DNA from 3 places in the Cyclobacterium sp. 10D3-21 genome. Region 2 is predicted to be linked to each of the others. Evidence: riboswitches for the same ligand, from Rfam matches in the RefSeq annotation. Region 2 holds a riboswitch; each other region holds the start of a gene.
What was found. A riboswitch is a leader RNA that binds a small molecule or an ion and turns the genes downstream of it on or off. The one in region 2 is predicted to bind S-adenosylmethionine.
Positions count from the first base shown of each region.

Region 1: it holds a riboswitch for S-adenosylmethionine, as region 2 does, so the genes downstream of both, AC0L7T_RS20885 (homocysteine S-methyltransferase family protein) here and AC0L7T_RS11990 (O-acetylhomoserine aminocarboxypropyltransferase/cysteine synthase family protein) in region 2, are expected to answer to the same signal.
Region 3: it holds a riboswitch for S-adenosylmethionine, as region 2 does, so the genes downstream of both, AC0L7T_RS11400 (O-succinylhomoserine sulfhydrylase) here and AC0L7T_RS11990 (O-acetylhomoserine aminocarboxypropyltransferase/cysteine synthase family protein) in region 2, are expected to answer to the same signal.

Region 1 is NZ_CM147924.1:5,418,494-5,421,773, forward strand. Features, by position in the region: gene metH (methionine synthase) at 1-490, opposite strand, end outside; gene AC0L7T_RS20885 (homocysteine S-methyltransferase family protein) at 495-1,538, opposite strand; SAM riboswitch class I at 1,615-1,716, opposite strand; gene AC0L7T_RS20890 (hypothetical protein) at 1,991-3,280, opposite strand, start outside.
Region 2 is NZ_CM147924.1:2,965,892-2,969,171, forward strand. Features, by position in the region: gene AC0L7T_RS11985 (homoserine O-acetyltransferase family protein) at 1-653, opposite strand, end outside; gene AC0L7T_RS11990 (O-acetylhomoserine aminocarboxypropyltransferase/cysteine synthase family protein) at 665-1,969, opposite strand; SAM riboswitch class I at 2,161-2,270, opposite strand; gene AC0L7T_RS11995 (S8 family peptidase) at 2,793-3,280, shown strand, end outside.
Region 3 is NZ_CM147924.1:2,819,439-2,822,718, forward strand. Features, by position in the region: gene AC0L7T_RS11400 (O-succinylhomoserine sulfhydrylase) at 3-1,181, opposite strand; SAM riboswitch class I at 1,298-1,402, opposite strand; gene AC0L7T_RS11405 (SGNH/GDSL hydrolase family protein) at 1,752-2,402, opposite strand; gene AC0L7T_RS11410 (DUF4407 domain-containing protein) at 2,715-3,280, shown strand, end outside.

The sequences.
Region 1 (3,280 bases), 2.5 Mb from region 2:
AGGAATCTGCTTGTCCCTTTTCATCAAAAGCCATGACAACCACAGCCGCTCCAAACTTTTTGATCGTTTTAGCCTGGTATAAAAATTCCTCCTCACCATTCTTCAAACTAATTGAATTGACGATTCCTTTGCCTTGGATACATTTTAGTCCTGCTAAAATAATTTTCCATTTGGAGCTATCGACCATCACTGGAATCCGGCTAATTTCCGGTTCAGAGGCTACTAGGTTTAGAAATTTCACCATGGCAGCTTCCCCGTCCAGCATGGCTTCATCCATACAGACGTCAAGAATCTGAGCTCCTCCCCTAACCTGATCCAAGGCCACCTCAAGGGCTTCATCATAATTGTCGTTAAGTACAAGCCTTGCAAATTTCTTAGACCCAGTCACATTGGTACGCTCCCCTATATTTACAAAATTTAGGGTCTCATTAAAAACCAAAGGTTCTAATCCTGATAACTGTAAATTGGGCACTTTTGTAGAATTGCTCATGAAATTAATCTTCTTCGGTTAATACCTGCTTAATTCTAGGTGGAAAATTACTGGCTGATTTTGCCAAGGCTGCTATATGCTCAGGTGTAGTCCCACAACATCCCCCGACAATGTTCACCCAACCTTGTTTCAAAAACAGGCTTACTTCCTCACTCATTTCTTCTGGTCCCTGATCGTATTCACCAAACTCATTGGGAAGACCTGCATTGGGGTATACGCTCACATTAAATGGTGATTTATCCGAAAGCACCTTTAGGTAAGGTCTCAATTCTGCCGCTCCTAATGCACAATTTAATCCAATACTAAGTAAAGGAACATGTGAAATCGAGATCAGGAATGCCTCAGTTGTCTGGCCGGAAAGTGTCCTACCAGAAGCATCAGTAATGGTGCCTGAGACCATAATAGGAATACCACCTTCCGATGGTTCTAATGGGATATCTCGCTTTTCATACACTTCCTGAATAGCAAAAATAGCTGCTTTTGCGTTTAAAGTATCAAACACCGTTTCGACCAAAAGCAGGTCTACTCCACCATCCAACAAACCTTCTATCTGCTCAGAATAGGCAGCCACCAGTTGATCAAAACTAACCGCTCTAAATCCAGGGTCATTGACATCCGGTGAAAGTGAAGCAGTTCTATTTGTAGGTCCAATTGCTCCAGCTACAAACCTGGGTTTATCCGGTTCTCGGGAAGAGAAATCATCCGCTACCTCACGCGCAATTTTTGCGGACTCAAAATTAAGTTGATAAGCTATCTCAGACAGCCCATAATCTTCCTGGGCTATAGAGGTACTGCTAAAAGTATTGGTTTCGATAATATCGGCACCCGCTTCAAAATAGGCTTTATGTATGTCTTTGATTATACCCGGTCGGGTCAAAGAAAGTAAATCGTTGTTTCCTTTTAACGATTTCTTGACAGCTGCAAGGTCCTGATTTCTAAAATCTTCTTCCTTTAAGCCATATCTTTGTATCATGGTACCCATAGCACCATCCAATATCAAAATTCGTTTTTGTAATTGTTGGAGTAATAAGTTAGTTCTTCTTGCCATGTGAATCGTATATTTATTAAAAAACTTATACGAGCATGAACCGATGTAAAACTAGAGGGTATTTTCTAACTTTTGCGGCTCATCTTTATCCGGCATTTCCGGAATGGGAATTAGCACCTTGTCAACTCAGGTTGCTAAGACATCATAGGGCCCTACCCTCCGTCTTTCTCGATAAGCAATTCAAAAGTAACATGAATTCAGGAAAAAAATTCTCTTTTTGCGAAAAACTTTGAAATCGCTCTGGTAAATCTCATTTATAAAATACTGTTGACCAAAAGGCACAAGTCATTCGCAATCATAAGTAAAGTCATTTTCAAAATAAAAATTGCTAGTTAGTAGGCGGTCACCAATAATCATTGGAAGCCTTAAAGTCATCTATCAATTTACCCTATCAAGGGTTCTGGTACACAATGACAGTTTACTTAGAAAGGTTTTGAAAAAACAATAATCGATTAGGGTCTTAAACCAATACCAAATTGTAAGTAAGGTCCAGCCATATAACTTGACATATTTAATTCCCCTAACTTATAAGTGCTTAAGGGTAGCTCATAGCCAGCGTGTGCGGAGGTGACAAACCTAAACATCTTATTGAATACTGGTATGGCATAGGCAACCATCACTTCTGATTTTCCCATGATCCCTTTACTTTTTAAATAACCATCATAATCAGGTTCTTCAAATAAAGCAGGGAATTCTGGTTTTTTATCGTTTGATAAGGTATACCGAATACTTCCATATCCCAGGCCACCAAGCACACCTAATTCCAGGTTTCTCATTTTGTAAAGCTGGTATCCATAGTTTCCATATAACCTCACACTGTTCAAGGTATGTTCATGGTCTTCATCAGCTCTACCTGAATTGGCTATATTAAAGACATCAAAAGAATAGATCCATCTTCGGTTTTCCCCTATTATTTTCATCCCTATATTGTTCGGGGTGTCTTTAAAAGGTGCCAAATCATTGTTAATTAAATAGTCATTTAGCTTATCGGGGTTGGTGAAGTTCACACCGTAAAAAAAGTGTACACCAATACCAGCATCAGGAAAGAAAAGATTTTCATCTGGCATAGCAATACCTGCTCCTAACCTGAAAAACGCCCCACTTTGCAAGTTGTCAAACGTAACCTCATTCATTTTCCAAGCTCCCTCAAATGGGCTGAAGGAATACCCAAATTTCCCAAGGAGACCAACCGTTTCTTCAAGTCCTGGAACGTTAAAATCGTAGCCAAATTGGAAGCCTATTTCGGTCAAAAATCCGCCAAAATTTTGCGTTCCTTTGTGAATATTGCGTTCCCTTAAAATAAAACCCTGTTCTGGTTGCTGTAGAAAAACTCCAAGGTCATCCACCTTGCTCTGGTCTTTAAGCATTTCAAAATCCAGGTATCCAGCCCCTAGGGACATGTAATGAATGAGATGAAATTTACCTTCCTCAGTAAGTGAATACCCTACATTCATATAAAAGCGTGTGCTCCGATTATCTATGATATAATCTTTATAATAGGAGTTAGCCCCTTTGTTTTGATAAAGCTCAAAACCAAGAATGAAATCGGACAAACGGTATTGATAACCAATTCCAAGGGTAGAGTACCCTCCTCTAAGGTTTGAAATACCCTTATCGGAAAGCATTTCATTGAATTCTCTTAAATTTGCACCTGACGAACCGGCCAAAACGTAAATCGTTGATCGCTCGGAAACATTGCCCTGTGCATGCAGATTATAGGCCAATCCCAGCCAAAGCGGTAT
Region 2 (3,280 bases):
CTAAGCATGCCAATGGCTCTAGCCGTTTCCAAACCCTTTTTACCTGCTTCAGGATTTAATTTGCCCCAGGTACTGTCGGATTCAATCGCCATTCTCTGGGTTTCATTAAAACCAATGATCCAGGGGGAGGCTTTTGCATTGGAGGCAACAATAATGGCATTTTCCAGGTTTTTTCCCAGCGTAACTGCCCACTCCAATGCTACCTGCCCACCTAAAGAACCTCCAATAACCGTATTGATTTTATCTAATCCCAGGTGAATTCTCAATTTATCCAACGCTGCCGCAATGTCCCTTGTAGTTAAATTAGGGAAGTCATAATAATATGGCTTTCCCTGCTTTGGGTCATTGCTCAACGGTTGGGTTGAGCCATAGCAGGAACCAAGGAAATTGGCACAAACAATGAAATATTTGGAGGGGTCAAAAAATTTGTCCTCCCCAATTAATCCAGACCACCATTCCTGTGGATTGGCATCTCCTGTTAAAGCATGCAATACCCAAATCACATTGTCTTTATTGGTATTTAACTGGCCTTGGGTAGTGAAATTCAATTGGAATTCCGGAAAAGATTCTCCGGATTCCAAAAGTAATGCTTCCTGGCAATAGAAGATTTCTTGAGTCATTTCAATAGTCAAATGCGGCGATTGAAGGTTCATTTTAATTGGTTTTATACTTTGTCAAAAGCAGCAATAAGGTCGGCTTTCACATCCTCAATGTGTTCTATACCCAAAGAAATCCTTAACATGGTTGGTGTTACACCTGCTGCTAACTGGGCTTCGTCAGAAAGCTGCTGATGGGTGGTGGCTGAAGGTTGAATGATCAAAGTTTTTGCATCTCCAACATTGGCCAAATGAGAAATTAATTCCAGATTGTTAATAAAGTTTGAAGCAGTCTCTTTTTCTCCTTCAATTTCAAAACTTAACACCCCGCCAAATCCATTGGGAAGATATTTTTTTGCGGTTACATAATAAGGGCTATTTGTCAATCCAGGATAGTTAACAGACTTTACTTTAGGTTGTTGTTCCAACCATTTCGCCAGTTCCAAAGCATTGTCAACAGTACGTTGTACACGTAAGGACAACGTTTCTAAACCTTGCAATAGTAAGAATGAATTAAAAGGGCTGATTGCCGGTCCAAAATCTCTTAGTCCTTCTACTCTTGCTCTGATAGCGAAAGCAATGTTAGGCAGCCCTAGAGGGTTGTTATAACCAAAGGTGTCCCAGAAATTCATACCATGATAGCCTTCTGATGGCTCAGAAAATTCAGGGAATTTACCATTGCCCCAGTTGTAATTACCGCCATCTACAATAATGCCACCTATAGAAGTCCCATGGCCACCGATCCATTTGGTTGCAGAAGAGGTGACAATGTTAGCGCCATGTTTGATAGGTTGGCAAAGATATCCTCCTGCGCCAAAAGTATTGTCAACCACTAAAGGGATATCATGCTTTTTGGCTAGCGCAGCTATGGCTTCAAAATCTGGAACATTAAATTCCGGATTGCCAATGGTCTCAACGTATATGGCTTTGGTTTTTTCATCAATTTTTTCTGCCAAATCCGCAGCTTTGTCAGATTTTGCAAATCTTGCTTCTATTCCTATTCTCTTGAAAGAAACCTTAAACTGATTGTAAGTGCCTCCATAAAGGAAAGGAGAAGTAACGAAATTATCACCAACGCTAAGGAAGTTATTCAGCGCTAAGAATTGAGCTGCTTGGCCTGAGGCTGTTGCCACTGCTGCTACGCCACCTTCTAATGCTGCTACCCTTTTCTCAAAGACATCTGAGGTAGGGTTCATTATCCTTGTATAGATATTCCCAAATTCCTTTAGGGCAAATAAATTGGCGCCATGTTCAGCTGAATTAAATACATAAGAACTGGTTTGATAAATAGGTACTGCTCTGGAATTGGTTGTAGGATCTACTTCTTGTCCGGCATGAACCTGCAATGTTTCGAAACGATAATTTTTTGACATGTTCTTTGTTTTTTTAGGTTTGTTATCAATTCTAATAAACTTGATTAAGTATACAATGTGCAAAACTACCTGGCACTAAATGCATCTAAGGCAGAATTTTTCCATTCTTTTAGAAAAGAAAATAAATGATTGAAGAAATTTCTGGAAACTTTATCCTTTTTTATGCTGTAAAATAAAACCATATAGTTTTGAATTTATATTCCCAGATGTAAACTTTTTCATCTGGCAGGAATTGGCACCTTGGATTTTCCAGGTTGCCAGAGGGTCACCGAGCCTGTCTCTTGCCTCTTCTATATAAATCCTGACACTTTTAAAAAAGTAAAAGGATTATGCAAAATAAACCTACATTGTTAAATTTTCCAATAGATGGCAGTAATTTTTTATGATATAAAGTCAATCTTTCAGGTAATCAGTAGGTTACAAACTGTCAAGGAAACAAATAAAATTAAGAGGGAATAGAAAAACATTGTTAGTCTTGACCTATTCTTTAGATCAAAAATCTCTTTAACTTTCTAAAATTTAAAGAGTTAATATCAGATTCCGACACCTAATCTGTTATTATTTATTTTTGAAATTTTAGCCACAAATTCTAGCATTGTTCCACCATTTGACTTAACATTTAGAAATAAGAACAAGGCTTTTTCTGTTTTTGTTTTCAGGCCCTTTGATTTCGCTGTCTTAAAATTAAACCACAAAAAGGATAATCTTACCGTAAAAGTTTTTGAGATTTGTTTCAAACTGAATCTTTGGTACCTTTCTATTTAAGAAAACACGAGTAACAGCAATAAAAAATCTACTAAATCATATTTATACTTCAAATTTTATGCAAAGAAATTTCAAAACTTATTTTTATGCTTTTTTACTGGGTGTTGTTCTCAGTGGTTATGGTTCTGTATCCGCATTTTCAGAGACTATATATCTTAAAGATAGTCTAGAAACGCCTGACAATTGGTTTTTACTTGATCCCATAGATGATGGGATAATGGGGACTGGTGCAGAAAAAGCCTACCAGAAATTACTTCAAGGGAAATCTCCAAAAGCCATGATTGTGGTCGCTGTGATTGATTCTGGGATAGATATTACCCACGAGGATCTTCAGGGGAAAATATGGACCAATGAGGACGAAATAGCTGGAAATGGAATAGATGATGACAAAAATGGGTATATAGACGATGTCCATGGCTGGAATTTTATTGGAGGCAAGGATGGTTCTCAGGTGGATAATGATTCACACGAATTGACCAGAGAATATATCCGATTAAAAGCCAAATATGGGGACATTGACCAAGAAGATGTAAAACGTAAAAACAA
Region 3 (3,280 bases), 150 kb from region 2:
TTTTAGCTTTTGGATTTCTCCAATGCGCTTTCTATATCAAGAATAATGTCGTCTACATGTTCCAGTCCTACAGATAGCCTGACCAATCCATTTAAAATACCCACTTTTTCTCTTTCCTCTTGGGTAAGTTTGCTGTGTGTGGTAGAAGCAGGATGGGTGACAATGCTACGGGTATCTCCAAGGTTTGCAGTGACAGAGATCATCTGTAATTGATCAATAAACTTTTTAGCTCTGGCTAATCCCCCTTTTAAGGTTAAGGTGATAATTCCTCCGCCATGTTTCATTTGTTTTTTAGCGAGGTCGAATTGTGGATGGGAGGCTAAAAATGGATATTTCACCACTTCCACTTCTTTGTTTCCTTCAAAATACTGGGCGATTTTAAGCGCACTTTCACAATGTCTGTCCATTCTAACGGCCAAAGTCTCCATGCTCTTGGACAATATCCAGGCATTAAAAGGGGACAATGATGGTCCGGTATGTCGCATAAAAAACTGAACTTCGTCTATCAGCTCCTTTTTCCCTAAGATGAGCCCTCCTAAAACCCGTCCTTGTCCGTCAATGAATTTAGTAGCACTGTGGGTGACAATATGCGCTCCCCATTTTGCTGGCTGCTGAAGGTAAGGAGTAGCAAAGCAATTGTCCACAACCAGAACGAGGTTATGTGCATTTGCAAATTTTGCAATATATTCCAAATCAATAATTTCCAAACCCGGGTTGGATGGGGTTTCGATAAACAACATCTTAGTATTAGGTTGTACCAGTTGCTCCCACTGATCAATATCTGATATGTCACCGTAGGTATGCGAAATTCCCCACTTAGGAAATATGCGCGTTAAAAGTTGGTGCGTAGATCCGAACAATGACCTGGAGGCAAGAATATGGTCTCCCTGCCTTAACAATGATGCCATACTACCAAACATTGCAGCCATTCCAGAAGCAGTTGTAACACCACTTTCAGTGCCTTCTGCAGCACATACCTTTTCTATTAAATCACTGGTATTCGGATTGGCATACCTGGAATATATATTTCCTTCAATTTCATCTGCAAACATTTGCCTGGCTTGTTCTGCAGAATCAAATACGAAACTGGAACTAAGGTAAATAGGAGCGGAATGTTCTCTCTGATTTGAGGAAGAGGCAGCTATTCTTACTGCTTGTGTTTCAAAATTTTTATAATCCATAAAAGAAATTTTTCTTACCGTAGATACATGAATATAACCCATTCGGCGAAATAGCTGAATAGTGAAAATAAACGAGGTAGATAAAGAAGGAGAATGTAAGTGCTGTCATATTTTCTAATTTATCGTTCCCTATTTAATGGGCAGGTATTGGCACCTTTCCTTGGTTCGGAAGGTTGCCAGAGGTTCACAGAGCCTGATCTCTCGCCTCTTCTATATAAATCAGTTTCCTGAAATTCAATGCAAATAAAGGAATGACACGGCTATTTTCCAAATCTCACTTGTTTTTTATATTGGCTTACGAGACCTTTTGAAAGAATTGTATACTATTAACTGGAACAAATAGGCCGCCATTCTGTTTTATGTTTTTTTTACTTAAGCCTTTAAGGAATGAGAATGCTATAACGCCAGAAATAAATTTAGCCCGAATTAGGCAGTTGTTTACCTATTTCGGGCTAAATATAGCGGAGTAAACCATCTTGAGGTTAAATAAGAAAGTATTTCTTATTGACAATCAATTTATAGCATGCGATGTTTACGTTTGACTAATTTGACTTAATATTGGCAAGTGGTTTACAGAAACTTCTTGATCGTTTTGGCCCAAATGGCATAGCCTTTTGCATTCATATGGAGGTTGTCTTCAAGGAAGATGTCCTTCATAGGTTCTTTGTCCTTGTTAAGCATAGGCTTCCATAAATCTGCATATTTCAAGTATTTTTTACCCTTGGTTGATTTTTTTAGATTTTTGTTTAATTCAAGGTACTTATCAACTAATTCCCATCTGGAAACACTTGGTTTTGGGCTAATTAGTATAATTTCTGTGTCTGGTAGTGCCTGGTGAATTTTGCTAACGATAAGATCATAATTGGCCAAAATCTCTTCTGTAGATTTTCCTCCTGAGATATCATTGTCACCTTCATAAATAAACACCTTCGAAGGCTTATAATCTAATACCAATTCGTTTAAATAAAAAAGTAAATCAGCAGACTGAGAACCACCAAACCCAGCATTTATAACCTTGTGTTCTGGGAAATCTTCCTGAAGGCTTTTCCACATTCGAATAGTAGAACTACCAGTGAAAACTATCGTATTTAAATTGTTCTGGCTTGGATAATCTTTATTAATCTGTGCTACCTGGTTCTTAAATCTTGCAGGATCTTGTGCAAAAACCGACAAACCTATAAAAAGTAAAAGAGCTGTTAAAAGGAAATTATTTTTTTTCATAATCTTATATGGGTTTTGGGTTCCAAAATACTTTAATTATGTGAATTTTAAAATATTTTGATTGTATCATTATCGGACAATTGAACCGGACATTTTTCTGTTTTGTGCTTTTAAAAGGTTTTTTATTGTCATGAGTTGAAAAGACAATTGATAAAACACCAATATTTATCTAAAAATAATTTTTTAAAGTATTGATTGTCAAATAAATATAATAATTTTTTAAAAAGCCGTTTTAAATTTAAATGAAAGAAAATATTTGGCAGTGTCCTTGAAATGTATTTCGTTTAAAATCTAAAGAAGTACCAGCCTTTTATGAATAAATTAGAACGCTTTCTCGTATTTTGTTCTGGAGCATACCTTCCTTTGGTAAAGCGGTGCCCAGGTTCCATTCATCAGTTTATAGGAATAGGGGGGACTGTTCTATTTACGGCTGTGTTTGCTGGATTATCCGTAGGCTATGCCCTGTTTACCATTTTTGAATCCATTTTTGCCGTTTTTGCTGTTGGTATTGTATGGATGTTGATGATTTTTAACCTGGATAGGTATATCGTTTCAACACTTAAAAAGAGAGAAAAATTTCTTTCGGAGCTTAAACAGGCAATTCCCAGACTAATATTGGCAATATTGATTGCCTTAGTCATTGCAAAACCTTTAGAATTGAAAATATTTGAAAAAGAAATCAATCGGGAGCTGGACAGACAACGATTGTCAACTATAAGTGAAAGTAAAGATGAAATAAAAGCGGGTTACCCGGAGCTACTCAAGTTGGAAGAGGAAATAGAAGCTTTAAATGCTGAAATTAAAAGCAAAGAAGCCTTTAGAAATGAAAAGCAAGTAGAATACGACAATGAACGGTTTGGCGTGAAAACCGGCGAAAC